One region of the Microbispora triticiradicis genome, then DNA from elsewhere that is predicted to be linked to it. Evidence: riboswitches for the same ligand, from Rfam matches in the RefSeq annotation. Region 1 holds a riboswitch; the other holds the start of a gene.
The links. Region 1 has a riboswitch for thiamine pyrophosphate ahead of thiO (glycine oxidase ThiO). Riboswitches for the same ligand answer to the same signal wherever they lie in the genome.

Region 1 (14,101 bases):
GCGGCCTGCTGATCGCGCACGCCGAGGACCCGGCGCTGCTGTCCGAGCCGGGCGGCCCGGCGTACGACGACTTCCTCAGGTCGCGCCCGCAGGAGGCCGAGCGGCGGGCGGTGGAGCGGGTGATCGCGCTGGCCGCCGAGACGGGCGCCAGGGCGCACATCGTGCACGTGTCGGCCGCCGCCTGCCTCCGGCCGCTGCGCGAGGCGCGGGCGGCCGGGGTGCGCGTCAGCGCCGAGACCTGCCCGCACTACCTGACCCTGGCGGCCGAGCAGGTCACCGGCCCGGCGTACAAGTGCTGCCCGCCGATCCGGGAGGCGGCCAACCGCGACGCGTTGTGGGAGGCGCTCGCCGAGGGGGTGCTCATGGGGATCGTCTCCGACCACTCCCCGTCGACGCCCGACCTCAAGGTGCCCGACTTCGCCAAGGCCTGGGGCGGGATCTCCTCGCTCCAGGTCGGCCTGCCCGCCGTGTGGACCGCCGCCCGCGCCAGAGGGTACGGCCTTACCGACGTCGTCCGCTGGATGGCCGAGGGCCCCGCCCGCCTCGCGGGCCTGCCGTACAAGGGGGCGATCAGGCCGGGCAACGACGCGGACCTGGTGGCCTTCGACCCCGACGCCGAGTTCACGGTCGACGTGGCGGCGCTGCACCACCGCAACCCCGTCTCGCCCTATGACGGGCGGCGGCTGTCCGGCGTCGTCCGCACCACCTGGCTGCGCGGCAGGCCCGCCGACCTCGCCACCCCGGCCGGACGTCTGCTGACCAGAGGAGCGCGGTGAACGCCTTCACCCGCCTGCCCGACCTCGCCCTCCGCACGTACGGCGGGTCGGTCGTGGCGGCCAACGACGAGTCGTTCGCCGAGCGGGAGGCCCTCATCAGGCCCGGACCGGCCGAGTTCCGGCCGCACACCTTCGGCGCCAAGGGTCAGGTCTACGACGGCTGGGAAACGCGCCGGCGGCGCGAGGCGGGCCACGACTGGGCGATCGTCCGCCTCGGCATGCCGGGGGTCGTCCGGGGCGTCGTCGTCGACACGGCGTGGTTCCGCGGCAACTACCCGCCGTACGCCTCGGTGGAGGCGTGCGCGGCCGAGGGTCATCCGGCGCCGGAGGAGCTGGACGGCTGGGTGGAGATCGTGCCGAAGAGCCCGCTCAGGGGCGACGCGACCCACGAGTTCGCGGTCACCGATCCCCGGCGGTTCACGCACGTCCGGCTGAACATCTTCCCCGACGGCGGGGTCGCGCGGCTGCGGGTGCACGGCCGGGTAGTGCCCGATCCCGCGTTCCTGCACGGGCTGACCGTCGATCTCGCGGCGCTGGAGAACGGCGGGTTCGTCACGGCGTGCTCCGACGAGTTCTACTCCTCGCCGAACAACGTCCTCGCGCCCGGCCTCGCCCGCAACCAGGCCGAGGGCTGGGAGACCGCCCGGCGGCGCGACGGCGGCAACGACTGGCTCGTCGTCGCCCTGGCCGGGCCCGGCCGGATCGCCGTGGCCGAGATCGACACCGCCAACCTGAAGTTCAACGCCCCCGGCTGGGCCTCCCTGACGGGCATCGACACCGGCCGGGCGCCCCAGCCGGACGACGGCCAGGCGCCCCCGCCGGACGACGACGCCTGGTTCCCGCTGCTGCCGAAGACCCGGCTCCAGCCGGACACCCGCCACCGCTTCCGCCTCGACGACGACCGCCGCGTCACCCACGTCCGCCTCGACATCTTCCCCGACGGCGGCCTCGCCCGCCTCCGCCTCCCCGGCACCCTCATCGCCTGAGCACCCGAACCGATGGAATCGCTGCGTATCGAGCATGTCGCGAAGTAGGGTGGCAAGGCGATTTCGGAGGGTAGCGAAACGAGTACGGCTCGTTCTGCTACACTGGGACCATTACTCCCCGCCGTCCTCCGGGACTGGCGGGGCTTTTTCATGTGGGAGACGACCTCGTGGCGGAACGTGTCGCGGTTTTCCTGGACTTCCAGAACGTCCATCTGAGCGGGCACGGTCTCTTCGAGAGTTACGGTCTCCCGCTGTACAGATGCGTGCCCGATCCCGCCGGGGTCGCCGATCTGATCGGTCAGCGGAGGTCGCGCGCGAGTGAGGTGACGGCGGTGCGGGTCTACCGAGGTCGTCCCGACCCCAACTTTCAGCCGTTACCGGCAGCGGCCAACGATGCGCAGACGGCCCGGTGGACACACGACCGCCGCGTCCAGGTGATCCGACGACAACTCAACTACCGCGGTTGGACGGATGGAATGCCTCCGCAGGAGAAGGGCATCGACGTCGCCTTGGCCGTCGATCTCATCCATCTCGCGCTGCGAGGGCAGTACGACGCTCTGGTGCTGTTCTCGAGTGATACCGACCTTCTCCCAGCAGTGGAGACGATCAAGGGGTTGCGACTCGGGCACATCGAGGTGGCCTGCTGGTCGGGGTTCAAGCCTCTCCGGATCAAAGGCACCAATCTTCCCTACTGCCACTTCCTGAACAAGGACGACTGGGCGGCGGTCATCGAGGACTGGACCGACCGCATCTGAGCAGAGGAGACGTCCAAGGCGGTACCGCTTTCGCGCCTCATGCCTTGGGCTCACCGGCAGTTCTCTGAACGAGAACCGCCTGTGACGATTTTTCCCAGGGGCATGGCATCCGTGCGGACATGGTCGACGAATGCGGCGGGGCGGGTCAGTGCCAGATCGTGATGGTGCTGCCCTGGGGTTGCTGGCCGAGGGGGTTCTCGCCGACGACGCGCTGGGTGCCGACGAGTTCGCGCACCCTGACCTTGAACCCGGCCGCCTTCAGCTCGGACACCGCGTCCCGCACCGCCTTGAAGCGCACGTCGGGCACGTTCACGAAGTCGGGCGCCGCCTGCGAGGGGTCGGTCTCCCACGGCCAGTGGAAGCCCTGGTCCGGGCCGCGTGACACGGTCAGGTGGACGGTCGCCCCGGCCACCACCTCCGCGCCGCCGGAGGGGTCCTGCGCGATCACGGTGCCCGGCGGGGCGTCGTCGGCCGTCTCGTCGATCTGGACGTTGAAGCCCTTGTCCCGCAGGAACTTCTCCGCCTGGTCGCGCATCATCTGTGTGACGTCCGGCATCAGCAGCCCGGCGCTGACCACGAAGTTGACCGAGCCGCCCTTCCTGACGCGCTTGCCCACCAGCGGGTTGGTACGGATGACCTGGTCGCGCGGGATGGTCTCGCTCGCGCTCCGGCTGACCCGCCCGGGCGTCAGCCCGGCCTCGGCGATCTTGGCCCGGGCGTCCGCGAGGCTGAGGCCCTCGACCTTCGGCACCGGGATGGTCTCCGGCCCGGCCGACGGGACCAGCTTGAGCACCGCTCCCTTGACCACCTCGGCGCCCGGCCCGGGCTCGGTGTTCAGGACGACGTCCTTGGGGATCTTGTCGTCGAACACCGGCTTGAGGACCTGGACCTCGAAACCGTGGTTCTGCGCCTCCTGCCGCGCGACCGTGAGGGGCTTGTTCACCAGGTCGGGCACCTTCGTGTAGCGCCCCTCGGAGAACCACCAGCCCGTGAAGGCGACGCCCGCGAGCATGACGAGGGCCAGCGCGGCGAGGAACCAGACCGGCCTGACCCTGCGGGTGCCGCGGCGCCCTCCCGCCTCCGCCGGGCCGGTCATGACGCCGGTCAGCAGGTCCGTGCGCGGCTGGATCATCGTGTGGCCGAGCTGCGCGTGCCCGGCCGTGCCGGACGCGGGGGTCGCGCCGGCCGGGGCGGCGGGCGCGCGGTGCGCCCCCGTGCCGGCCATGCTGTGCGCACCCGTCGTGGAGCCCGTCGCGGAGTCGCCCGCGACGCCGGGGCGGGCGTGCCCGCCGGTGTGCCCGGTCTTCGGCAGCGTGCGGTGGATCTCGACCGCGGCGACCAGCATGGCGGTCGCGTCGGCCGGGCGCCGGGCGGGATCCTTGTCGGTGGCCGCGGTGACGAGCGCGTCGATCTGCGGCGGGATGCCGGGCACGACCGAGGACGGCGCGGGCACGGTCTCGTGCACGTGCCGGTAGGCGATCGACATCGGCGTCTCACCGGCGTACGGCTGGCGCCCGGTGAGCAGTTCGAACAGCATGATCCCGGCGGCGTACACGTCGCTGCGCGCGTCGGCGAGGCCGGTCGTGACCTGCTCCGGCGACATGTAGCCGATCGTGCCGATCATCATGCCGGTCTTGGTCTGGTTGGTGGCCTCGATCGCCCGGGCCAGGCCGAAGTCCACGACCTTCACCCGGCCGTCGTCGGCGAGCAGCACGTTCTCGGGCTTGACGTCCCGGTGGATCAGCCCCGCCTGGTGGGCCGCGCCGAGGGCGGCGAGCACCGGGATGACCATCTCCAGGGCCTCGCGCGCCGGGAGGCGGCCACGCCGGCGCAGGATGTCGCGCAGCGTCCTGCCGGGGACGTACTCCATCGACAGGTAGACGTTCGCCCCGTCGGTGCCCTGGTCGAAGACCTGCACGATGTTCGGGTGCGAGAGGCTCGCCACCGACTTGGCCTCGCCGATGAACCGCTGGACGAACTGCGGGTCCTCGGCCAGTGAACGGTGCATCACCTTGACGGCGACCGTGCGGTCGAGCCGGACGTCCAGAGCCAGGTAGACGGAGGCCATGCCGCCCCGGGCGATCCGGGACTCGACGCGGTAGCGCCCGTCGAGCAGCTGCCCCACGAGCGGATCGGTTAGCGTCGTGTCCACCCGCCCGAGTTTACGGGTGATTTGCCGCCGGGCGTGTTCCCGAACCCCAAACCGAGACCTGACGCGGCCCTTTCCGCGCCACCCGGAAAGCCGTTCTCCATCCTAAAACCCGCCTTACCCGGCGTCCGAACCGGAGGGACGCCGGGCCGGTGCGGTCAGGCGGGGCGAGAGGGGGAGGACGCCTCGGCGTAACGGCGGCGGGGGATGCGCCCGGCCAGGCGGGCGAGCCGTCCGGCCGTGACCGCCTGCCGCATGGCGGCGGCCATGAGGCCGGGCCGGTGCGCCCGCGTCACGGCGCTGGCGAGCAGCACGGCGTCGCAGCCCAGCTCCATAGCGAGCGCCGCGTCGCTGGCCGTGCCGATCCCCGCGTCGAGGATCACCGGCACCGTCGCCGCCTCGGCGATCAGCTCGATGCTGTGCGGGTTGCGGATGCCGAGGCCCGAGCCGATCGGGGCGCCGAGCGGCATCACCGCCGCGCACCCGGCGTCCTCCAGCCGCCGAGCCAGCGCGGGGTCGTCGCCGATGTACGGCAGCACGACGAAGCCGTCGGCGACCAGCCGTTCCGCCGCGTCGAAGGTCTCGATCGGATCGGGCAGCAGGGTCCGCTCGTCGGCGATGACCTCCAGCTTGACCCAGTTCGTCTCCAGCGCCTCGCGGGCCAGCCGGGCGGTCAGCACGGCCTCGCCGGCCGTGAAGCAGCCGGCCGTGTTCGGCAGCACCTTGATGTTCCTCGCCCGCAGCAGGTCGAGCACCGAGCCGCGGGCGGCCGGGTCCAGCCTGCGCATCGCGACGGTCGTCAGCTCGGTGCCGGACGCCTCCAGCGCCTGGTCGAGCACCTCAAGCGACGGCGCGCCGCCGGTCCCCATGATCAGGCGCGAGGCGAACTTCTCCCCGCCGAGCACGAAGACGTCGCCGGACGCGTCCTGTTCCGTCATGCCTGTCATCCTCCCTGCACCGCCGTGAGCACCTCGACGCCGTCGCCGTCCTCCACCCGGGTGGATTCCCAGGCGCTGCGGCTCACCACCTCGCCGTTGACCGCCACCGCGACGCCGGACGTGAGCGCCGTGAGGATCCGTACGGCGTCGCCCACCGTCGCCCCCTCCGGCAGCTCGGCCGGGTCTCCGTTGATCGTGACCTTCATTCGCGGAATCTCCCTGGGTCGCAGGACAGGGCGGCCTCCGGCACCGCGCCGCCGGTGAGGAGGGCGGCGACGGCCTCGGCGGTGATCGGGGCCAGCAGCACGCCGTTCCGGCCGTGCCCGGTCGCCGCGAGGACGCCGGGGTGGCCGGCGGGGCCGATGAGCGGAAGGTTGTCCGGGGTCCCCGGGCGGAACCCGACGGCCGTCTCGGCCAGTTCGAGCTCGGTGAGGCCGGGCACCAGTTCGCGGGCGTCGCGCAGCAGCTCGTACACCCCGCCGGCGGTGACCCGCGCGTCGTATCCCAGCTCCTCGGAGGTGGCGCCCAGTGTGATCTCCCCGTCGCCCCGGGGGACGAGGTAGGCGGGAGAACCGTGCACCAGCCCCCGTACGCACCGGGTGAGGAACCCCCGGGGGCCCCGGAGCCGGAGGATCTGCCCCTTGACCGGCCGCACGGGCAGGCCGGGGAGCAGGGAGGCCGACCACGAGCCGGCGGCCACCACGACCCGGCCGGCCGGGACGGTCCCGCCGGACTCCAGCCGCACCGACGGGGAGCCCCGGCCGGGAAGGACGATCCCGGCGGCGCGCTCGGCCACCAGCGTGCCGCCCGCCTTCTCGAACGCGGTCAGCAGCGCGCGCACGACCCTGCGGGGGTTGACCCAGGCGTCGTCGCGGGCCAGCAGCCCGCCGCGCACCGAGGGGGACAGCATCGGCTCGAAGGAGCGGCACTCGCGTCCGGTCAGGCGTTCCACCCGCAGGCCGAGCGTGCGCTCGAAGGCCGCGAGGTCGTCGAGGAAGGCCATGTCGTCCGCGCCGCGGGCGACCTCCAGCGTGCCCTCGGTGCGGTAGTCGAGCTCGGCGCCGGACTCGTCCTCCAGCTCCGCCCGGAACGCCGGCCAGGCGGCCAGCGACGCCAGCCCGAGCCGCAGCAGCGGCTCCTCCGTGTAGGTCACCTCGCTGACCGGCGCGAGCATCCCGGCGGCGGCGTGGGTGGCGCCGCCTCCCGGCACGGGGTCCACCACCGCCACCGACAGTCCGCGCCGCGCCGTGCGCCAGGCGACGGCGAGGCCCGCCACGCCGCCTCCCACGATCACGACGTCGTGGCCGGGCTCGATTCCGGAGGGCCGTGTGGAGGACACCGCGCTCCCTTCGCCGGCATTACCCGGATCAGGTGGTGGGCGGTCGAGAGCCGTACGCTCTCCTCTCAGCCCGGTCCGCCGGGCTCCCGCGCGTCTTACGCCCAACAGCGTAGTACGTGGCCGATACCGGCGGATCGCCCGGTTCGGCGCTCACCCGGGCGGGCGTGACGTGGCTCACAACCGGGGCTGCCGGAGATGTGCGCGCTCCTTGCCCAACTCGTTATGGGGAGCCGGTTGGCCAGTTCCCCCGTTGACAATCTATGGTCAAGGCGTGGATCACGTCGTGGTGGTGGGTGCCGGCCTGGCCGGCGTGCGAAGCATCGAGGCGCTGAGGTCCCGGGGGTTCACCGGGCGCATCACGCTCATCGGCGAGGAACACCATCGCCCCTATGACCGCCCGCCGCTGTCGAAGGCGGTGCTGCTCGGCGACGCCGACTCCACCGTGGTCGACTCCGACCTCGACGCCATGGACGTGCGGCTGTGCCTCGGCACGGCCGCCAAGGGCCTGCGGAACGGCGTGCTGGAGACGACCGAGGGCGAGCTGGAGTACGACGGCCTGGTCATCGCCACCGGCGCGGCCCCGATCCGGCTGCGGGGAGAGGGCCACCAGCACGTGCTGCGCACGATCGACGACGCGCTCGCGCTGCGCGAGCTGCTGGTGCCCGGCGCCCGCGTGGCCGTCATCGGCGCCGGCTGGATCGGCGCCGAGGTCGCGACCGCGGCGGCCCGGGCGGGGTGCGCGGTGACGGTGGTGGAGGCGGGGGAGAGCCCGCTCGCCGCCGCGGTCGGTCCCGCGGTCGGCTGCCACACGATCGGCTGGTACGCCCGGGCCGGTGTCGAGCTGCGCCTCGGCGCGATGGTCGGCACGGTGGACGCCGACGGGCTCACGCTCATGTCCGGCGCGCGGGTGCCCGCCGACGTGGTGGTCACCGGCGTCGGGGTGCGCCCCTCCGTCGAATGGCTCAAGGGCTCGGCCGTACGGCTCGACGACGGTGTGGTCGTCGACGAGCACCTGCGCACGTCGCTGCCGAACGTGGTCGCGGTGGGCGACTGCGCCAACTGGTGGTCGCGCAGGTTCGGCACGCGGCTGCGGGTCGAGCACTGGGACACCGCGCTCCAGGCCCCCGACACGGCCGCCGCCACGCTGCTGGGCGAGGAGGCGGTCTACGACCCCGTGCCGTACTTCTGGTCGGAGCAGTTCGACCACATGCTGCAGTTCGCCGGCCACCCGACCCCGGACGACCGGGTGCTGCTGCGCGGCGACCCGCGCGCGGACGGGAAGTGGGCGGTGTGCTGGCTGACCCCCGAGGACCGGCTCGCCGCGGTGTTCACCGTGGACCTGCCGCGCGACGTGGTGCAGGGCCGCCGCCTGGTGGAGGGCGGCCGGAGGCTCGACCCCCGGCGGGTGGCCGATCCGGCCGTGCCGCTCCGCGACTGCATTATGACGTAATCGAGGTGTTTCCCGGCGGCTCGCATGTGGTAATGGTGGTTCCGTGACGCTTACTGTTGCGCAGATCGACCGGGAGACCGACCAGCTCGTAGGGGAGTGGCTCCCCCTCTCGCAGGCGGCCGAGAAGCTGGGGCTCAGCATCGGCCGCACCAAGCAACTCCTGAAGGACAAGAAGCTCGTCGGCGCCCGGCGGAGCGGAGGCGGCCAGCCGCAGATCCCGTCGGTGTTCGTCGCCCACGGCGAGGTGCTCAAGGGCCTGCCCGGCACGCTGACCGTCCTGGCCGACGCCGGGTACGACGAGGTGGAGTCGATCCGCTGGCTGTTCACCCCGGACGACTCGTTGCCGGGTGCGCCGATCGACGCGATCGTCAAGGGCCGGCACACCGAGGTCAAGCGCAGGGCCCAGGCGCTGGGCTTCTGACCGTCCGCCGCATGGCATTGTTGGTCGGGTGAACGACACCCGGCGACGGCTCGCGCAGGCCAGGCTCTACCTCTGCACCGACGGCAGGAGGGACCGCGGCGACCTGGAGGACTTCCTCGACGCGGTCCTGGCCGGCGGCGTGGACATCGTCCAGTTGCGGGAGAAGGGCCTGGAGGCCCGCGAGGAGCTGGACCTGCTGGAGGTGTTCCGCGCGGCCTGCGACCGGCACGGCGCGCTGCTGGCGGTGAACGACCGGGCGGACGTCGCGTACGCCGCCCGGCCGGACATCCTGCACCTCGGCCAGGACGACCTCCCGGTCTCCGTGGCCCGGGAGATCCTGGGTCCCGGCGTGCTCGTCGGCAGGTCGACCCACTCGGCGGCCGAGGCGTCGGCCGCCGCGACGGAACCGGGCGTGGACTACTTCTGCTGCGGGCCGGTGTGGCCCACGCCGACCAAGCCGGGCCGCCCGGCGCCCGGCCCCGCGTTGCTGGAGCACGCGGCGGGCCTGGGCTCCGACCGGCCGTGGTTCGGCATCGGCGGCATCGGCCCGGAGAACCTCGACGAGGTGATGGCGCACGGCGTGCGCCGTGTGGTGGTCGTCAGGGCCGTCACCGAGGCCGAGGACCCCGGCGCCGCCGCCTCGGCTCTCAAGGCGCGCCTGTCGGCCGTCCCGCTGTGAGCCGGCCCGCCGCCTGAACGGCCACGGCGGCCCGGGCCCGGAGCCGGGCCCGGGCACGCGGCCGATCGTCGCGGTCCCGGCCACGGTCGCCTTGCCCGCGCCGATCTGGAATCGCCCGGCACGGCGACTCGGGTGCCGGCGATCCCGGGCAGGGGCGTCGTCAGGTGCGGCGGGAGGTGGCGGCGACGGCCAGGGCGGCCAGCGCGGCGCGGGCGTCCTCCTCGATCGGCGCCTGTTCGAGGGCGTGCAGCGCCTCGTCCAGATAACGCTTGATCATGTCTTCGCAGTCCGTCAGCGCACCGGTCTCCTCGATCACCGTGCGCAGCCGCGCGACCCCGTCGGCGTCGAGCCCGGGGTCGCCCAGCAGGGTCCGTACGACGTCCTGCTGGGCGGGGGTGGCCCCGGCGAGCGCCCGCGCGATGAGCACGGTCCGCTTGCCCTCGCGCAGGTCGTCCCCAGCGGGCTTGCCGGTCTCTGCCGGGTCGCCGAACACGCCGAGGATGTCGTCGCGGAGCTGGAAGGCGATGCCCACCCGCTGGCCGTACTGCACGCACAGGCGGTCGATCCAGGAGTGCCGGGCCTGGGCGGCGAGGACCAGCCCGAGCCGCAGCGGCTGCTCGACGGAATATTTACCGCTCTTGTAAAGGGCCACCCGCAGCGCGCTGTCGAAGGTGCTCTCGCCCTGCGCCTGCTCCAGCAGGTCGAGGTACTGCCCGCACATCAGCTCGGTGAGCATGTAGTCGTGCAGGGGCTGGGCGGCGGCGATCGCCCGGGGGTCCAGGCCGCTGCCGCGCCACATCTCGCCGGACCACACCAGCAGCAGGTTGCCCAGCAGCACGGCCGAGCCCTCGCCGAACTGCCGCGCCGACCCGTGCCAGCCCGCGTCCGCGTGCAGGCGTTCGAAGCGCCGGTGCGCCGAGGGCATGCCGCGGCGTACGTCGCTCGCGTCCATGACGTCGTCGTGGATCAGCGCGCTGGCCTGGAGCAGCTCCAGTGACGCGGCGGCGAAGTGCAGTCCCGGCTCGTCGCCGCCCCCGGCGGCGCGCCACCCCCAGTGGCAGAAGGCGGGACGCAGCCGCTTGCCCCCGGCGAGGAAGTCCTCCGCGGCGGACAGCAGGACGGCGAGTTGCGGATCCTCGAAGTGTGGGCGTTGCCGGTCGAGGAACTCCCGGAGAACGCGGTCCACCTCCGTACGGATGTGGTCGAGCGAGGCGGCGGAAGTGGTCATGCTCAGAGAGTAACCGGGCCAGATCCCGACATCACAGCGCAGATCCCCTCTAAATTGGTCAGCTCGCGCTGTTAGGGCAAAACGTCCGGATGACCAGTACATGCGGCCGGTCCACATGGCAAGACCGCGAGGCCGGGGACCGGCCCGCGCTGTAATCTTTCCCGTATGGCTCTCGGTCTGCCCTCGCGGCTTCCCGATCGCGTCCCGACGGTCCGTGAACTGCTGGCCGCGGGCGAGCGCTCGTTCTCGTTCGAGTTCTTCCCGCCGAAGACCGACGAGGGGGAGCGCCAGCTGTGGCGCGCGATCCGCGAACTGGAGGCGCTGCGGCCGACGTTCGTCTCCGTCACCTACGGCGCCGGCGGCTCGACCCGCGACCGCACCGTGGACATCGTCGAGCGGCTGGCCCACGAGACGACGCTGACGCCCGTCGCCCACTTCACCGCCGTCGACCACTCGATCCGTGAGCTGCGCCACCTCGTCGGCCGGTTCGCCGACGCCGGGGTGCGCAACATCCTCGCCGTACGCGGCGACCCGCGCGGCGGCGACCCGATGGACGAATGGGTCAGGCACCCCGAGGGCGTCCTGTACGCCGAGGACCTGGTGCGGCTGATCCGCCAGGCGGGCGACTTCTGCGTGGGCGTGGCGGCCTTCCCGTACAAGCACCCGAGGTCGGCCACGGTCGAGTCGGACACGAGATACTTCGTGCAGAAGTGCCGGGCCGGCGCCGACTACGCGATCACCCAGATGTTCTTCCGCGCGGAGGACTACCTGCGGCTGCGCGACCGCGTGGCGGCCCAGGGGTGCGACACGCCGATCATCCCGGGCGTCATGCCCGTGACGCAGATGAGCACGATCGCCCGGTCCGAGCAGCTGTCCGGCGCGCCGTTCCCGCCGGAGGTGGCCGAGCGGTTCGCGGCCGTCGCCGACGATCCGGTGGCGGTCCGCCGCCTGGGCATCGAGCACGCCGCCGAGATGTGCCGGACGCTCCTCGACGAGGGCGCCCCCGGCATCCACTTCATCACCTTCAACCGGTCGAGCGCGACCCGCGAGGTGTTCCAGGCGCTGCACGGCGTGCCCGCCGTCGCCGGCTGACCCGCCCGCCCGCGTATCAGTCCTTCGGGAGCGGCGCGGGGCCGGGCAACGGCAGCCGCACCCCCGCGATGACGTACTCCTCGTAGCCGCCCGGGAAGACGAACCGGGTCATCAGGTCGGCGAAGCCCACGTCGCGGTAGAGATGGCGGGCCACCGTGGGGGCGTCGTGCGTGGACAGCACGGCGGTTCGCTCCGGGCGGCCCTCGCACAGCGCGTGGATCATGCGCCGCCCGACGCCCTTGCCCTGGTACTCGGGGCGTACGTGGATCTCGGCGATCTCCAGGGCGTCGCCGAACCACTCGTCGGCCACCACCGGCCCCGCCCGGTCCTGCAGGCCGCCGCGGACGACGTCGTGCCACCACTGGCCGGGGCCGCCGTGGAAGCCGTACGCGAAGCCGGCGATGCCGGGGCCCTGTGGGTCCTCGGCGAGGACGCAGGCGAAGTCGGGATAACCGGCGTGGTTGCGCATGATCGCCATGCGGCCCGCGAGCTGGTCCGACGGCGGCCGCATGGCGTCCGTGTAGATCTCCAGCACGGTGTCCAGCACCGCCCTGAACGTGTCGGGCCCCACCCGGCGCAGTCGGATCACGCGTCGCACACTAGCAAAGCGCCGCCAGGCCGGCCGCGGACGTCATTCGACCTCGGCGGGGGTGCCCCCGGTGATCCGTACGAGCTCGTCGAAGGAGGTGGGGAAGACCGAGTGCGGATGCCCGGCGGCGGCCCACACGACCTCGTGCTTGCCCAGCCAGGTGTCCACGAGCGTCCGCACGGGCGCCGGGTGCCCGACCGGGGCCACGCCGCCGATGGGCTGCCCGGTGTGCTCCCGGACGAACTCCGGCGTCGCCCTGCGCACCTTCGCCGCTCCGACGAGCCGCGCGATCAGGTCGGTGTTCACGCGATGGGCGCCGCTGGTCAGCACCAGCAGCGGCGCGCCGTCCGCGTCGAAGATCAGGCTGTTGGCGATCGCGCCGATCTCGCAGCCGAGCTGGGCCGCCGCCGTGGCGGCCGTCGGCGCGGCGTCGTCGAGCACGACGACCTCACCGGTCACCTGCCGCTCCCGCAGGGCCTGCTCGACTCGGGCGACGTTCGGATGCAACTTTTCCGGCACCCGGCCACTCTAAACGGATTGCCAGGACAGACGCGGCCGATTATCGCCACTTGTGATCACACGGCTCGCAATCGGACCGTAAGGTGAGTCCTTTGTTAGGAATCAGGCTTATGAGGGGTTGGTCATGATGAGAGGTCGACGGCGACCGGCCGCGGCCATGCTCGTCGCGATGGGGGCCGTGGCGTTCGCGACGGCCGGGGTCGCCGGCCCGGCGCGGGCCGGCGCCGCCGTTCCGGCGGGAGCCGTGACGTACGCGACGACCGGCCTCGCCGGCGCGGCGCCGGTGTCCGGCGCGCGGACGGTCGCGGCGCGGGTGGCCGGAGCGCGGGGAGCCCTGCCGGGACGGGCCGGATACCCGCCGTTCGAGGCGCCGGGCAAGACGCTCAGGCTCGGGGCGAAGGGCGCCGCCGTGAAGGCGCTGCAGGCCCGGCTCAAGGAGCTCGGCTACGTGCCCGGCAGCGCCGACGGCCGGTACGGCGGGGCCACGCTGACGGCGGTCTGGGCGTTCCAGAAGGTGCAGGGGATCAAGCCGACCAGCACGGTCGCCGCCCGCACCTGGAGGGCGCTGGAGAACCCCCGCGCGCCCCGGGTCCTCGTGCCCCGCGGAAAGGCCACCCGGGTCGAGGTGGACCTGACCAAACAGGTGATGGTTCTGTATCGTTCCGGCGTCCCGGTGCTGATCAGTCACATCTCCAGCGGCAGCGGCGTTCCCTACACCGAGTACGCCGTGTGGAACGGCAAGAGGCAGGTCTTCTCCGGCAGCGCCCGCACGCCGACCGGCGACTACAAGACCACATGGCGGGCCAGGGGCTGGCACCGGTCCTACCTGGGGCAGCTCTACAACCCGATCTTCTTCAACGGCGGGATCGCCCTCCACGGCGCGCTGTCGGTGCCGCTCTATCCGGCGTCGCACGGCTGTGTACGGCTGCCGATGAACGTCGCCGGGATCCTTCCGGGCATGCTCGGCAAGGGAGTTCCCGTGCACGTCAGAGGTGCTTTCCGGCGATAACCCGCGGACCCGAGGGCCCCGCGCGACGTGTTCGCGCGGGGCCCTTCGTCGTACGGGTCCCTGCCAGTCCTCGAACCCTTGTTCGTTGACATCCTTGACAGGGGGAATGGTCGAATCTATGTTCGATGGTGTGGGCGCGGGACTCGCGGCCTGCGCCCACACCGTCGGATC
Region 2 (14,101 bases), on a different contig from region 1:
GAATAATAAGAGGCCACGCGAAGATGACTTTCACATATTCAAGTCCTAGTTTCCACCACTCCACCTACAACATGATGCCCGTGGCTGCGGCGCGTGTCTAACAAACGGCACACTTTGGATGGGCTTATCCATGCTGCGAGTCAGAACCCCCCAAGCCTCCAGCCTTGTCCGCTGGTTCTGATCTCTCGTCTGCTGGGCTTGCCTGGGTCCATGGCAGGCGAGCGATCAGGACTTCCAGCCCAGCCACCTACGACGCGAACCGTGCGCGGCCCTGCTCTCGAAGTCGGAGACCCCGGGGTTTGGGGCAGCGCCCCAAGGTCTTCCCCTGTGACTTTCGAGAGATCTTCGTCAGTGCTTCCGTCTGCCGCCAGCTCGCCGACGTGGCGCCGCTTGCCGGGCAGGGTGCGTGCCCGCCGAGGCGGGACCGGCCGAAGAGCCGCGCACCGCCGACGGCGGGGCGCGGCCCGTAGCCCGGCTGATGCTCGTGCTCGCCTGGTCTCCGGTGCGGGCCATCGTGGTTCCGGCCTCGGTGCGCTCTTCTGCACTCTCCCCTTATCGCGCTCTTGGCCGGGCTCCTCCGTGCTCCCCGCGGCACCCCGCCGAAGGCGGCTTGAAACGTACGAAAAGTGCGCCCAGCCCCAAGGCGAGTCCTGGTTGTGTGCCTTGACTGCCGACGCGGCTGGCGTACGGTTCCCCCACAGAAAGCAGTACGACGACGCTACGGCCTTGCTCGCCACCATCTGACACGGTAGGCCACGCGCCGGCGGAACAGAGACGGAACAGAGCATGGCTCCGGCTCAGGCAGGCAACGAGCGCCAGCATCCATAAGATGACTACGAGCAATGAGACCGTTGAGGGTAGGCAGTCATGGGAGATCTAGCAGCAAACGTCAAGAGCTGGCTGGCAGCCGAAGGTTATCCCCTCGAAATGAGGACGGCGCGCACTTTATCGAAAACCACAACATCCCTGGTTTCGCCTTCACAATATTATACCGATCCCGACACTGGTAAGGCATGCGAAATTGACATACATGCAGGCTGGGGTTATAAAATTGACAGGAAAACCCGCATCGGCATCTCGTGTGCAATTGAATGCAAATCATCCACCGAGTCGCCTTGGGTTCTATTTTTATCACACAAGAAGCTTAGTAAGAGAGCGCTGATACAAGATCGCTTGGCAACTTCCGCCGGGGCGCAGTGGCTAAAAGAGCTGGCCGAAAATCACATAGACGAGATATCGCAGCTTCCGCTGTTTGCGGGGGATGGTGTGCACGCATATGGGATGACAACAGCATTGAGCCAGAAGAAGGATAATTCTTATGGGGCGTTGATGAATGCAGTCAAAGCGGCCGCACACACGGCTCGCATCATGTCGGAGATGAAGCATTTTCTAGTTTATGCGATTTCCTTTCCTGTTATAGTTTTCTCGGGCCGATTGTTCCAGGCTAGCCTTAATGAGCAAGCGGATGTGGAGGTAGCCGAAATTACCCATGGCCGAATACTCACCGGGCATCCAGCTAGTGGAAAATCTCGGGCTATTGTGGATATCGTCACAGAGGATCAGTTTCCACAGTTTGCTAGGGACATGGAAGTCACGGTGCAATCCCTGTTCAAAAAAGATGACAGAGCGCGTCGGTTGGGCTTGTGAAAGCCCATTGAAAGTGGAGTAGAAAGTGGACTTGGTGGTTTCAAAGTAGGCCAATACCAGTGAACGAGAATCGCCTCGCGCTCTATCCGTCACGGATGCCGTCGATCCCACCGCGGAGCGGCAGCGGGCCTGCGACGGAGGTGCAAGCCCGGCTTGACGTGTCCCTTCGACTGGGCACCTTCCACGGCCATTGGATGCCAACGGGCACAACCGGGCTTGCGGTGGCAGTGGTCTGCTGGGCTTGCCTGGGGTCGATGGCGGGCGGGATGCCTCCCACATCAGGCAACCACATCCCGCATGTGCGTTCGAGACCATCTCGGAGTCGGAGAGCCCCCGCGGGAGGCACCACTACGCGCGGCCGGCACTTGGCGGGCACTCCACCTCAGCCCGCCGTCCTGTGACTGACTTGTACTGTCGCGCGGCGGCGCGTGCGGCCCGGCTTCGGACCGCCTTGAAAACGTACGGAAAGTGCGTCCAGCCCTGAGGACCCGCCGGCCCCTCCATGCGCGGGTCTAGCAGCAGGTCGCGGACGGTTTCGTACAGCTGAAAAGTACAGCTACCTCTGCGCACGTAGCTGTACTCCGGCGGACGACGACGGACAGTAGTAGTGAGACGGACGTGATGTGTCTCACTGTGGTCAGAGAGCCTCTGATGAGGCAGGATGAGGGCGCCAACTGCATAGGAAGTCGCGGGAGCTCGGGGCACCGGGCTGAGAGGGCAGCTAAGCCGCTGCCGACCGCCTGAACCTGTCCGGATAATGCCGGCGTAGGGAGCGTGTGATGACCGCCGTCGTCGACGACGCGCATGCGGAGGTTCCGCTCACCCTGGACGAGGAGGTCCCGAAGACCCTCGGCCTGCTCGACCAGGGGGCGTTCTGGGCCAACCTGGGCGTCAGCCTCCTCGGCTTCTCGGGGGCGCTGTTCCTGCTCGATCCCCTGGGCGGCAGGCCCCTGACGTTCACCGCCGCGGTGCTGGCCGCCGTGGTCGGCAGCCTCGTGGGCACGGCGATGGTCGGCCTCGCGGCGATCCCCGGCGCCCGGACCGGCCGGCCCGCCATGGTGCTGCTGCGCGGCCTGTTCGGGGCCCGCCTGTCGTACGTCCCGACCGTGCTGAACATCGTGCAGATGCTCGGCTGGGGGGCGTTCGAGCTGTGGGTCATCGCGCAGGGCGCGCAGGCGATGTCGGGGACCGCGGTGCCGTACGCGGTGTGGGCGGTCGCGGCCGGGGCGCTGACGATCGCGCTGACGATCCGGCCGCTCGGCGCGCTGCGCCTGCTGCGCCGCTACGTCACCGCGGGCGTCGTGGTCGCGATGATCTGGCTGTCGGTCGCCCTCTTCACCCGGGGACCCTCCGTGGGCGGCGGCTCCTGGGACGCCTTCGCCCCGGCCGTCGACTACGTGATCGCGCTGTCGGTGTCGTGGGTGCCGATGGCCGCCGACTACGCGCGGCACTCGCGGTCGAGCGGCGCGGCGTTCACCGGGGTGGTGGCCGGTTACACGATCGCGCAGGTCGCCTGCCTGGCCCTCGGCATCGCCGCGCTGGCGCTGGTGGGCAACGACCCCGACAAGGTGTGGGACCCGTTCGTGGCCGCCCCGCTCGGGCTCCTGTTCTTCGGCGTCCTGGTGCTGCGTGAGGCCGACCAGTCGTTCGCGAACGTCTACTCGACGACCGTGTCGATCCAGAACCTCGCGCCGCGCTGGGACCGCCGGGTGATCTCGGTCGTGATCGGCGTGCTCACCACGCTGATCGCGCTGCTCGCCGACGTGAACTCCTACGGCGCGTTCCTCACCGTGATCGGGGCGGTCTTCGTGCCGATGTTCGCGGTCCTCGTGGTCGACTACTTCCTGCTCGGCGGGGCCGCCCGGTGGAACACGGCCGAGGACGCCCCTTCGCGCTGGTCGATGGTCGTGCCGTGGATCCTCGGGTTCGCGGCGTACTGGATCGTGGCGGTCACCCCGACCGTGGCCTGGTGGGACGGCCTCTGGGCCGACGTCCGCGACGCCGTGGGGTTCGTCCACCAGCCGTGGATGAACGCCGCGCTCGCCGCGTTCCTGGTCGCCGCGCTGGCGACGGCGGCGCTGTCCGTGCCCGGCCGGCTCGCCCGGCGCCGGGCCTGATCGCCCGGGCGCCTGAGCCCGTACGGCTGATCAGGGCAGCGCGCCCTCCAGGCGGAGCAGGTGCTCCTTGGCCGCCTTGCCGCCCGCGTACCCGCCGAGCGAGCCCGGGCCCTCCACGGCGCGATGGCAGGGCATGAGCAGGCAGAGCGGGTTGCCGGACAGGGCGCCGGCCACCGCGCGCGGCGCCTGGGGCCGCCCGATCCGCTCGGCCATCTCCTGGTAGGTGGTCACGCTCCCGTACGGCACGCCCTGCATCAGCTGGATGACGGTGCGGGAGAAGCCGGTGACCAGGCGCGGGTCCACGGAGAGCGAGAAGGTGCGCAGCCTGCCGGTGAAGTACGCGTCGAGCTCACGGCGCAGGGGATCGAGGCGGCGCGGGTCGGGCCCGATGAACGAGCCGACGGCGCGGGTCACCCGGGCGAAGACGGCGTGCTCGTCCTCGTAGGTGCAGGCGAGCACGCCGCGCGCGGTCACCGCGAGGACCAGGCGGCCGACCGGCGTGTCCGTGGTGCCGAACGCCACCTCGGGCGGGGCCAGGCCGACGTAGCCCGGCGTGGTCACGCGGAGCAGGGCTTCGAGGTCCTCGGTGGACATGGGCGCCCAACTTTCTGTTCATCGCGTGGAGGCAGCGTATCGGAGCGTTCGTGAGGCGCTGGAGAACGCCGCCGGGCCGGCCGCGTTCACCGGGCTGACCAGGGCGGGCGATGCGGAGGATCTTCACTCCGGCGGGACGGTCCGGAGCGTGGCGTCGCGATTTGGCGACTGATCTATTGTCCAATGTGCACAAGCTGTGATCCGGGGCACGGTTTCCCGGCTGATACGACGGGGCATTTCGGTCGTACTGGGCTGTGCAAGGGGAAACGTTGTGCAAGGGGAGTCGGGGGAATCGGGGAGGTGAGTGCGTCGAGCGTCGTGATGCTGCCGTACGCACCGTCGAGCGTCGCCGTCGCACGTCAGCGCCTCAGCGCCGAACTACAGGGGGCGGGGCTGCTCGCGACCGCCGTCGACGACGTGGTGCTCATCTTGAGTGAACTGCTCAGCAACGCCCTGCGGCACGCCCACCCTCTCCCGTCCGGACAGCTCAAGGTGGCCTGGTACTGCTCGGACAGGCAGGTCGAGGTGGCCGTGAGCGACGGCGGCGCCTACACCGAGCCACGGGCGGGCCGTCCGACGCTGTCGTCACTGGGTGGCCGAGGGCTGGGCATCGTGGAGTATCTCGCCGAGCGCTGGGGGGTCCGGCACGAGGCGGAGATCACCACCGTGTGGGCCGTCGTCCTGGTCGCGACCCCGGACCGTAACGGACATCAGGGTCCGTCCGAAACCCGCATTCTGCGCGAGGTTGGCTGAGCGCCCTCCGCCAGTCGCCGAGATGGCTCCGCGCCGTGCTTTCGCGCCGAGCCTCCCCGCCGTGTTCTCGCGCCGAGCCGTGGCCGCGCAGGCCGCCGGAAGCCGATGGTCACGGGTCAGCGGAGAGGGTGCTCCAGGCAGAGCAGGTCCTCGCGTGCGTCCCACGACGGGGTGACCGCGAAGCCGAGCCGCTCGTAGAGCGCGATCGCCGTCGCCCGCCACCTCCAGACCGACAGCCGTACGGAGCGCAGGCCGGCCGCCCGCGCCCGGGTCAGCGCGGCCCGGACGAGCGCCCCGGCCACGCCCCTCCCGCGTTCGTCGGGGTCCACCCAGAGCCGCTTGATCTCCGCTCGCCCGCCGACCGGCTCCGTCAGCACCACGCAGCCGATCGCGGTCCCGCCGCGGCGCGCGACCAGCACGACGTCCCGCGCGAAGGCCGCTCCGGGGTCCTCGACCTCCGCCCGGTATCGCTCGGGCAGCTCGGCCACGCCGGGCACCGGGACGCCCTTCTCCTCCTCGGTGCGCAGGTGATAGGCCGCGAGGAGTGCGTGCGGCCCCTCCCGGCCGTCCCCCTCCGCCCAGGTGCTGATCGAGTACGCATCGGTCACAGGGAGCAGGATTCCATCTCACGCGTGATCGCCCGGGCGCCGGCCCCGGCGGCCTAGGCGGCCCGGGGGTAGAGCACCGCGCGCTCGGCGGTCGCCCAGGCGGTGCTCACGAGCAGGTAGACGCCCGCCGCGAGGGGCAGGAAGGCCGCCGCGAGCACGGTCCAGAACGGGAGCAGGACCTGCAGGCGCCGCATCGGAGCCGTGGGCTCCACCCGGCGGGCGGCGAACACGGCCACGACGGTGAGTAGCGCCAGCAGCACGGCGAAGATCACCACGGGCGGGCTGAACAGGCCCGCGCCGGCGACCGCCGCCCCCAGGTGCTCCCCCAGCGGCACTCCCAGCACGCCCTGCGCGAGCAGCAGGTTCGGATGCCCCGCGATCGTCACGGTGGTGAACAGCCGGTAGGTGACCATGAAGAACGGCATCTGCGCGAAGCCCGGGAGGAATCCGGCGAACTGGCTGGTGCCCTCCGCCGCGTACAGCGCGTTCACCTCCCGCATGAGCCGCTCCGGGTCCTTCTGCCACCGCTTGCGGAGCTTCTCCACCTGGGGAGCGAGCCGGAGCCGGACGCGCTGAGCGCGGGCGACGCGGATGCTCAGCGGCAGGAGCGCCAGCCGTACGGCGAGGGTGACGAGGACGATCGCGAGCCCGGCGCCGGTGGCGTGGCTGAGCGCGTCGATGAGCCGGTAGGCGGGGTCGAGCACGAAGTCGAACATGGGGAAGCCTTTCGTCTGAATTCAGGGCATGACGAAGGCGCTCGCGACCGGATCGGTGGTCAGGCGAGCGCGAGGCTTCCTGATGGTGCGCGGGGACGGGGGCGGCCGGGCGCGCCGGGATCGCGCAGCCTGACCATCGCCGTCTCACCGTCGTACGAACGTCTGCCCGGGCCCCGCACGACGGCGGGGACCCCGGTCAGCCGGGAGAGCATCCAGGCGAACACCAGCACGGCCACCCCGGCCACACCGGCGAAGGCCACCACGGAGGGCACGGCGGAGCCGCCGGCCAACCCGATGACCAGTTCGGCGAGCAGCCGGACGAGTGACGTGACGGCGGCCTGGAGAGCGTTCACGTCAGCGGGACAGCTTCCCCACGACGGTGACCGCGAGCACGGCGACGGCGGCGACGATCCCGATGATCAGCAGGAACTTCAGCGTCGCGAACAGTGCGGGGATGATGAATGCGAACACCAGCCACAGGGCCAGCAGGATCCCCAGAATGGTCAGTACGGTACGGGCCATAGGCACACGCTACGCGGTAGGTCCGACAAGCGCGAGCTTGATCCAAACGAGTCCTACTACCCGCTGCCGCCGAGGTTTCACGTGAATCATCGTGATCGGTGCAGTTTTCCACCGACTCGCGTGCGCTGGAAGATCCCGGACCCCGTGGTGGCGCTGGTCCCGCGGGTTGTTCTTACGGGGCGGTGACGGGGCTCGGCGCGGTCGTCCCGCGGCTTTACCGTTGAGGCGTGCCCTCCCCGAGGAGTCCGATGTCCGCGAACCCCGCCGCTCGTGTCCTGGTGGTCGACGACGACCCGACCGTCGCCGAGGTGGTCGCCCGCTACCTGGAGCGGGACGGTCACGAGGTCGAGTGCGTGGGCGACGGCGCCGAGGCGTTGCGGCGGGCCCTGGCCGACCCGCCCGACCTGCTCGTGCTCGACCTCATGCTGCCCAAGCTCGACGGTCTCCAGGTCTGCCGGAAGCTGCGGGAGCGCTGGCCGGTTCCCGTGATCATGCTGACCGCCCTGGGCGAGGAGATGGACCGGGTGGTCGGCCTGGAGACCGGCGCGGACGACTACGTGACCAAGCCGTTCAGCCCGCGCGAACTCGCCCTGCGCGTCCAGTCCGTGCTGCGGCGGGCCCGGGGCGCCCTGGTGCCGACGGGAACCGGCGTCCTGCGGGACGGCGACCTGGTGGTGGACGTCGGCGCCCACGAGGTGCGCCTCGGCGGGCAGGAGATCACCCTGACCGCCCGCGAGTTCGACCTGCTCGTCTACCTGCTGCGCAACCCGCGTCAGGCGTTCAGCCGGGCGGCGCTGCTCGACCAGGTGTGGGGCTGGTCCTTCGGCGACTCCTCGACCGTGACGGTCCACGTGCGCAGGCTCCGGGAGAAGATCGAGCCGGACCCGACCGACCCGCGGCGGATCGTCACCGTCTGGGGTGTCGGCTACCGCTACGAGCCGCTGTCGTGATCGTCCAGATCGTCGCGGTCGCCGCCGGGCTCGGCCTCGTCATCGCGGCCCTGGGCCTGGCGCTGCTGCGGGTGCTGCGCCGGCGGTCGATCGGCGTGATGCTCGCGGTGGTGGCGGCCGTCACGGTTTCCGCGACGCTCGCCGGGGTGGTCGCCATCACGCTCGCCATGATCATCGAAGGACGGCCGAAGAACATCGTGCTCACCGTCGTGGCCATCGGCGGCCTCGTCGGACTCGGTGTGGCGCTGGTGAACGCGCGTACGGTCGTGCGCGCCAGCAGGAGCCTGGTGACCGCGGTGGAGAACGTGCCGCCTTCGGGCCGTTTCACCCCGCCGCCCACCCCGCTTCCGGCCGAGCTGCGGACCATCGGCGCCGCCCTGGAGCAGGCGTACGAGCGGCTCCGGCTGGGCCGCGAGCGGGAGCGGGCGCTGGAGAGCGCGCGGCGCGAACTCGTCGCCTGGGTCAGCCACGACCTGCGTACGCCCCTCGCCGGGATGCGGGCGATGGTCGAGGCGCTGGAGGACGGGGTGGCCGACGACCCCGAGACGGTCAAGCGCTACCACGTCCAGATCAGGGTGGAGGTCGACAGGCTCACCGGGATGGTGGAGGACCTGTTCGAGCTGTCGCGGATCCACGCGGGTTCGCTGCGGCTGTCGCTCGCCCGCACCGGGCTCGGCGACCTCGTGGCGGACACGCTGGCCGCCGTCGAGCCGCTGGCCCGCGCCGAACGGGTACGCCTGTCCGGGGAGGCCGACCCGCACGTCCCCGTCTACGCCGACGCCGGGCATCTCGGCCGGGCCGTACGCAACCTGGTCGTGAACGCGATCCGGCACACGCCCGCCGGGGGGACGGTCCTCGTGCGCGCGGCGGCGGACGGAACGGCCGCCCGGCTGTCGGTGCTCGACGGCTGCGGCGGCATCCCGGAGGAGGATCTCCCCCGGGTCTTCGACGTCGCGTTCCGCGGCGAGGCGGCGCGCACGCCCGGGCCCGACGGCGGCGCCGGGCTCGGCCTCGCGATCGCCCGCGGCATCGTCGAGGCCCACGACGGGGAGATCGGCGTGGTCAACGAGGGTCCCGGCTGCCGTTTCACGATCACGCTGCCGCTGGGTCGTGCCTGACGGATCAGGCCCGGCTTCGCGTGACCCGGGCGGTGCTCGCGACGGGCGATCCAGGCCGGCCGCTCCCCGCCGCCGGAGGAGCGGCGCCGCGTGCGGGTGTCGTCCGCACGCGGCCCGCCACGGCAGGTCTCAGCAGGTGCCGACCTCGCCGCAGTAGTAGCCGTAGTTCCCGCCGTAGCAGCACCACCGCTGCTGCATGCACCAGCACGGCACGGTGGCCGACGCCTCGACCCGCGGTACCAGGCGGGCGAGCAGGCGGTCGCCCAAGGACTGGATCGTGTGGAACATCGGGCTCCTTCCCTCGGTTGATTGCGCGCGATCACCCTCACGTTCTCATCGCGACGGCGCAGGTCAACCGGTGGGACGCGGCGATACCGCCCGGTCGTCTCGCCGCGCGGGAACCACGGCGGTGACCTGCGGACCGCCGCCGGCCACGACCGGGATCCGGCGCGCATGACAGCGGCCGCGGTGAAAAGTTCACGCCCTGAGCGGGTGCACCCGACGGCGGCGTGACCATCCAGGCGGGTGGCGTCGATCGCGGCGTTCAGCACCGCGGCGGCACACGGTCCCGCCCGGCCCGGGGCGCGTCATGCGCCCGCGGCGTCCTCGTCGGCCTCCCAGCGCAGGAGGTCGCCCGGCTGGCACTGGAGCACCTCGCAGAGGGCGGCGAGCGTCGTGAAGCGCACCGCCTTGGCGCGGCCGTTCTTGAGTACCGCCAGGTTGGCGGGCGTGATCCCGACGCGGTCCGCGAGTTCGCCCACGGACATCTTCCGCCTGGCCAGCATCACGTCGATGTCGACGGCGATCGGCATCAGATCACCTCGTCCAGCTCGGCCTGCATCTGCGCCGCTTCGACGTCGCGCGCGACGGCCTGGGCGAGCAGCATCCGCAGCACGAGCACGATGAGCGCGACCCCCAGGATGGCCACGCCGACCCCGCCCATGATGACGGTGACGCCCGGGTCGTCCCGCTGGCCCGGCGCGTTGACAACCGTGACCGCGAACCACACGAGGGCGGCCGCCACGATCGCGCCGATCACGCCGTCCACGTACCGGAAGGCGGCGTGGGAGAACACGGTTCCGCGTCGCACCATCGTCACCAGCCGCCATACGCAGACCAGGGCGACCTGGACCGACACCATGCCCAGGATCGTGATCACGCGCAGCGGGGTCAGCGGGAGCGACCCGTCCTCCGGGTCGCTCCCGCTGACCAATGCCCACACCATCAATGCCTGTACGAACGCGGTGCCGGCGAGCACCACCACGAGCACGGCGCGCAGCGCAAGCACCGTCAGCTTTCCCATGGCCCACCCCTCCATTGATTCACGATGGAAATCTATCGAAAATCAATAGGTGAAATCAAGGGCCGGAACGGAGAATGGGCGGCGGGGGCGCTAGCCGAGGTCGGGGGCTCTCTGCGGTTCGAGCTGTCCCCGCCAGGAGGGCAGGCCCGGGGCGGCCTCCCGGCGGCGCGGCGTGAACGCCTCCGCCATCGCGCGGAACGTGGGGCAGGGCCAGCGCCACATGCAGCTCCTGCATCGCAGGATCGGGTTCGCCGGGTCGCTGGAGATGCCGCCCGCGTCCCTGGGCTGGTGCAGGTCGAGCAGCCGGATGCCGAGCTCGGAGAAGCACAGCAGCTCCTCGCGGGCCTCGGCGAGGAAGTCGAGGTCCTCGCCGACCAGGCGGGCGCTGACCCGGACGTACCCCTCGCGGTTCAGCAGGCCGCGCAGCGGCTCGGCGGAGGCGCGCCACGACGAGGCCTTCTCGGTGTGCGCCTGGATCGTCTCCAGATGCTCTCGCAACACGCGCCGCTGGAAATCTTCGGGGATGTCACTGTTCATGATGCTGTCGGGCCCACTGTTCCGGGTTCTGGCCGTGGATCTCCCAAGTGGTGAAGATCCACGTGGCATTCCCAGGCGCCCGCCCTCCTTCCGCGAAGTGACGACCAGGACGCGGAGGTTCCGGGCCCTCCATCCGGCGACGCCGGTGTCGCTCTGCGTCAAGCTTCGCGCACTCCGCGTTTGCATGCGGCCGGAATCGGGGACAAAGGGCGGACGACTCTTCGACGAAACCCGTGGAACGTGACCCGGGGCCGGGACGACGCTAGTGTGCGCGTCGTGGAGCTGAAAGTCGCGACGCAATCCCACGCCGGTCAGGCCGTCATGGCCGTATTCGGCGAAATCGACCTCTATACCGCGCCTCGGTTGCAGACGGAGTTCACCCGCCTGCTGGACACCGGGCCGGACCGGGTGGTCATCGACATGTCCGGAGTGGAGTTCTGCGACTCCACGGGCATGAACGTGCTGCTCTCCGCGCTCAAGCGGCTGCGGGAGCGCGGCGGCACGCTGGAGGTGGCCGCCCCGAGACCGGCGGTACGGAAGATTCTCCAGGTCACCGGCCTGGACTCGGTGTTCACCGTGTACGACGCGGTGCCCGCCGATCTGCTCACCGCCGAACACCAGGGCTAGGCGTATGAGGGACATGGCAGTGCCCGAGCCGGACACCGCGGTGGTGATCCCGGCGAAGGACGAGGCCGAACGGATCGGCGCCACCGTGAACGCCGCCCTGAAGCTGCCCGGCGTGGATCTCGTGGTCGTGGTCGACGACGGCTCGTCCGACGAGACCGGCCGGGTGGCCAGGGCGGCCGGCGCCCGGGTCGTACGGCACAGCCGCAACAGGGGCAAGGCCGCGGCGATGGAGAGCGGGGCGGAGGCCGCGGGCCTCCTGGACGCGGACCACGCACGTCACCTGCTGTTCCTCGACGCCGATCTGGGTGAGACGGCGGCGGCGGCCCTCCCGCTGATCGCCCCCGTGCGGGCGGGCGAGGCCGACATGACCATCGCGACGTTCGCGACCAGGGTCAAGCTCGGCGGCCACGGCATCGTCGTACGGGTGGCGCGCGACGGGATCAAACGGCTGACCGGCTGGGAGGCGACCCAGCCGCTCAACGGGCAACGGTGCCTCACCCGGGACGCCTTCGAGGCGGCCCGCCCGCTCGCGCACGGCTTCGGCGTCGAGACCGGGATGACCGTCGACCTCCTCAGGAAGGGCTTCCGGGTGGTCGAGGTCGAGGTCGAGATGTCGCACCGGGCCACCGGCACCGACTGGCGTTCCCAGGTGCACCGGGCGCGGCAGCTTCGCGACGTCGGCCTGGCCCTCGCCGCCCGCGAGCCCGTGGTGCGGCAGACCCTGTCCACGATCAGGTCGCCGCGCGGGTAGCCGCCCGCACGGGCGTGACCGGCCCGGCCGTGTGGTGGAATTCTCGGGTGGAAGCGCGGACCGTCGCCGGGCCGGCCGTGGCCGTGGCGGCGGGCGGCCTGTCGATCCTCCTCACGATCGCGATCGGGGTCCTCGGGCCGTCCGCGATGGTGCCCGCGCTGCCCGGGCCACCCGGGCAGGCCGAGTCGTGGCAGCCCCCCTGGTCCCTGGGCCTCGCCCCCGACGGACGTCTCGTCGTCGCCATGGCCGCCGCGGCCGTCGTGCTCGGGGCGATCGGCCTGGCCGCCGGGCTGTCGTGCGTCGACCGGCTGCCGAAGGCGCGCACGCTCGTCCTCGCGGGATGCGCCGCCGCCGGGGTGCTCGCGTTCCTGCCGCCCTCCGGGTCGGCCGACCATCTCAACTACGCGGCGTACGGCCGGATGGCGGCCCTCGGGTACGACCCCTATCTGACCGTGCCCGCCGACCTGCCCGGCGATCCGGTGATCGGCCACGTGGAGGAGTGGACGAGGACCCCCAGCGTGTACGGCCCGGTCGCGACGGCCGTACAGGCTCTGGCGAGCCACGTGGGCGGCGACTCGGTCCGCCTGACGGTCTTCCTGATGGCCCTGGTCAACGCCGCCGCGTTCGCCGCCACCGGCCTGCTGTTGCACCGTGCTACTGCTCGCGCCACCGCTCGTGGCACCGCGGGTGTCACGGCCGGCGACTCCGTACGGCAGCGCCGCGCGGCCCTGCTCTGGACGGCGAACCCGCTGGTCGTCTACCAGCTCGTGGCCGGGATGCACCTCGACACCCTCGCGGTCGCGCTCGTCGTGGCCGGGCTCGTCGCCCGCCGGGGCGTGCCGCTCGGCCTGGGCGTCGCGGTCAAGGCCACCGTGGGCGTGGTCGCGCTGGGCGCGGCGTGGGAGCTGCGCGGCAATCCGCGGCGGCTCGCCCTGGTCGCCGGGCTCGCCACGCTCACCGTCGTCGTGGCGTACCTGCTCGCCGGGCCCCACTCGCTCGACCAGCTGCTGAACGCCAGCAGGTCGGTCTCGCTCGCCACCCCGTGGGCGCTCGGGAAGAAGGCCCTGCAGGCGGTGTTCGGGTCCGGGGCGTATCACGCGTGGATCCAGACGGGGTCGCTGCTCCTGCTGGCCGCGCTCGCCGTCGTGATGCTGCGCGGCCGTCCGACGGAGGAGCGCGAGGGGCCGGTCGTCGCGCTCGCCGTCGCGGTGGCCTGGCTGTTCGCCACGCCGTACGCGCTGCCGTGGTACGACGGGCTGGGCTTCGCGCTGCTCGCCCTGGTCGCCTGGCCGGGCCTGGAAGCGTTCCTGGTCGCCCGGCTCACCGTGCTCTCACTGGCCTATCTCCCCGCGCGCCAGGCGCACCAGCCGGAGGACCTGTCGTGGCGCGTCGACGTGGTCAGGCAGTGGGTGGCGCCGTCGCTTCTGCTGGCGCTGACGATCGTGCTGCTGTGGTGGGCGGCGCGAGCTGGAGGGCGTGTACGGACGCCGCCAGCGCCAGCGGCACCGCGACCGTCAGGGCCATCGCCGGAATCGCGATCCCCGAGTCGTTGATCAGGAACCCGGCGAGGGCGGCGGTCAGCGCGCCGATCAGCCCTGCCCGCAGCTCGGGAGCCTGGGCGTAAGCCAGGCTGAGCGCCGCCGCGCCCCACCGCGAGGGCCTGGCCAGCACGAGGAACAGGAACGCCAGCGCGACCACCGACAGCAGCGTCAGCGGCAGGTTGCCCAGGGTGTGGAGCATCGCCCCGAGCTTGCGGCCGACGACCGAGCCGCCGTCGCCGCCGATGACCTGCTGGACGAACGCCCCGAGATGGGTGCGCTGATCGGCCGGGCGCAGCCAGTCGGCCACCGCGATCAGC

Region 2: linked by a shared signal. The riboswitch ahead of FED44_RS03035 (purine-cytosine permease family protein) and the one ahead of thiO (glycine oxidase ThiO) in region 1 are both predicted to bind thiamine pyrophosphate.

What each region holds. Positions count from the first base shown of each region.
Region 1 is NZ_VANP01000016.1:65,942-80,042, reverse strand. It holds gene allB (allantoinase AllB) at 1-776, shown strand, start outside; gene alc (allantoicase) at 773-1,762, shown strand; gene FED44_RS30310 (NYN domain-containing protein) at 1,930-2,517, shown strand; gene pknB (Stk1 family PASTA domain-containing Ser/Thr kinase) at 2,663-4,669, opposite strand; gene FED44_RS30300 (thiazole synthase) at 4,825-5,613, opposite strand; gene thiS (sulfur carrier protein ThiS) at 5,610-5,810, opposite strand; gene thiO (glycine oxidase ThiO) at 5,807-6,943, opposite strand; TPP riboswitch at 6,932-7,041, opposite strand; gene FED44_RS30285 (NAD(P)/FAD-dependent oxidoreductase) at 7,215-8,393, shown strand; gene FED44_RS30280 (Rv2175c family DNA-binding protein) at 8,437-8,814, shown strand; gene thiE (thiamine phosphate synthase) at 8,843-9,493, shown strand; gene FED44_RS30270 (polyprenyl synthetase family protein) at 9,654-10,721, opposite strand; gene metF (methylenetetrahydrofolate reductase [NAD(P)H]) at 10,887-11,813, shown strand; gene FED44_RS30260 (GNAT family N-acetyltransferase) at 11,830-12,402, opposite strand; gene FED44_RS30255 (YbaK/EbsC family protein) at 12,445-12,921, opposite strand; gene FED44_RS30250 (L,D-transpeptidase family protein) at 13,046-13,930, shown strand.
Region 2 is NZ_VANP01000001.1:619,893-633,993, reverse strand. It holds gene FED44_RS03045 (hypothetical protein) at 1-34, opposite strand, end outside; gene FED44_RS03040 (hypothetical protein) at 868-1,647, shown strand; TPP riboswitch at 2,326-2,436, shown strand; gene FED44_RS03035 (purine-cytosine permease family protein) at 2,427-3,764, shown strand; gene FED44_RS03030 (methylated-DNA--[protein]-cysteine S-methyltransferase) at 3,795-4,358, opposite strand; gene FED44_RS03025 (ATP-binding protein) at 4,659-5,111, shown strand; gene FED44_RS03020 (GNAT family N-acetyltransferase) at 5,228-5,719, opposite strand; gene FED44_RS03015 (YidC/Oxa1 family membrane protein insertase) at 5,773-6,435, opposite strand; gene FED44_RS03010 (DUF6412 domain-containing protein) at 6,495-6,788, opposite strand; gene FED44_RS35600 (hypothetical protein) at 6,790-6,957, opposite strand; gene FED44_RS03005 (response regulator transcription factor) at 7,206-7,907, shown strand; gene FED44_RS03000 (sensor histidine kinase) at 7,904-9,025, shown strand; gene FED44_RS35595 (hypothetical protein) at 9,155-9,313, opposite strand; gene FED44_RS02995 (helix-turn-helix domain-containing protein) at 9,613-9,837, opposite strand; gene FED44_RS02990 (DUF2975 domain-containing protein) at 9,837-10,328, opposite strand; gene FED44_RS02985 (hypothetical protein) at 10,419-10,829, opposite strand; gene FED44_RS02980 (STAS domain-containing protein) at 11,142-11,492, shown strand; gene FED44_RS02975 (glycosyltransferase family 2 protein) at 11,506-12,243, shown strand; partial or broken gene mptB (polyprenol phosphomannose-dependent alpha 1,6 mannosyltransferase MptB) at 12,258-13,121, shown strand; gene FED44_RS35590 (DUF2339 domain-containing protein) at 13,642-14,101, opposite strand, start outside.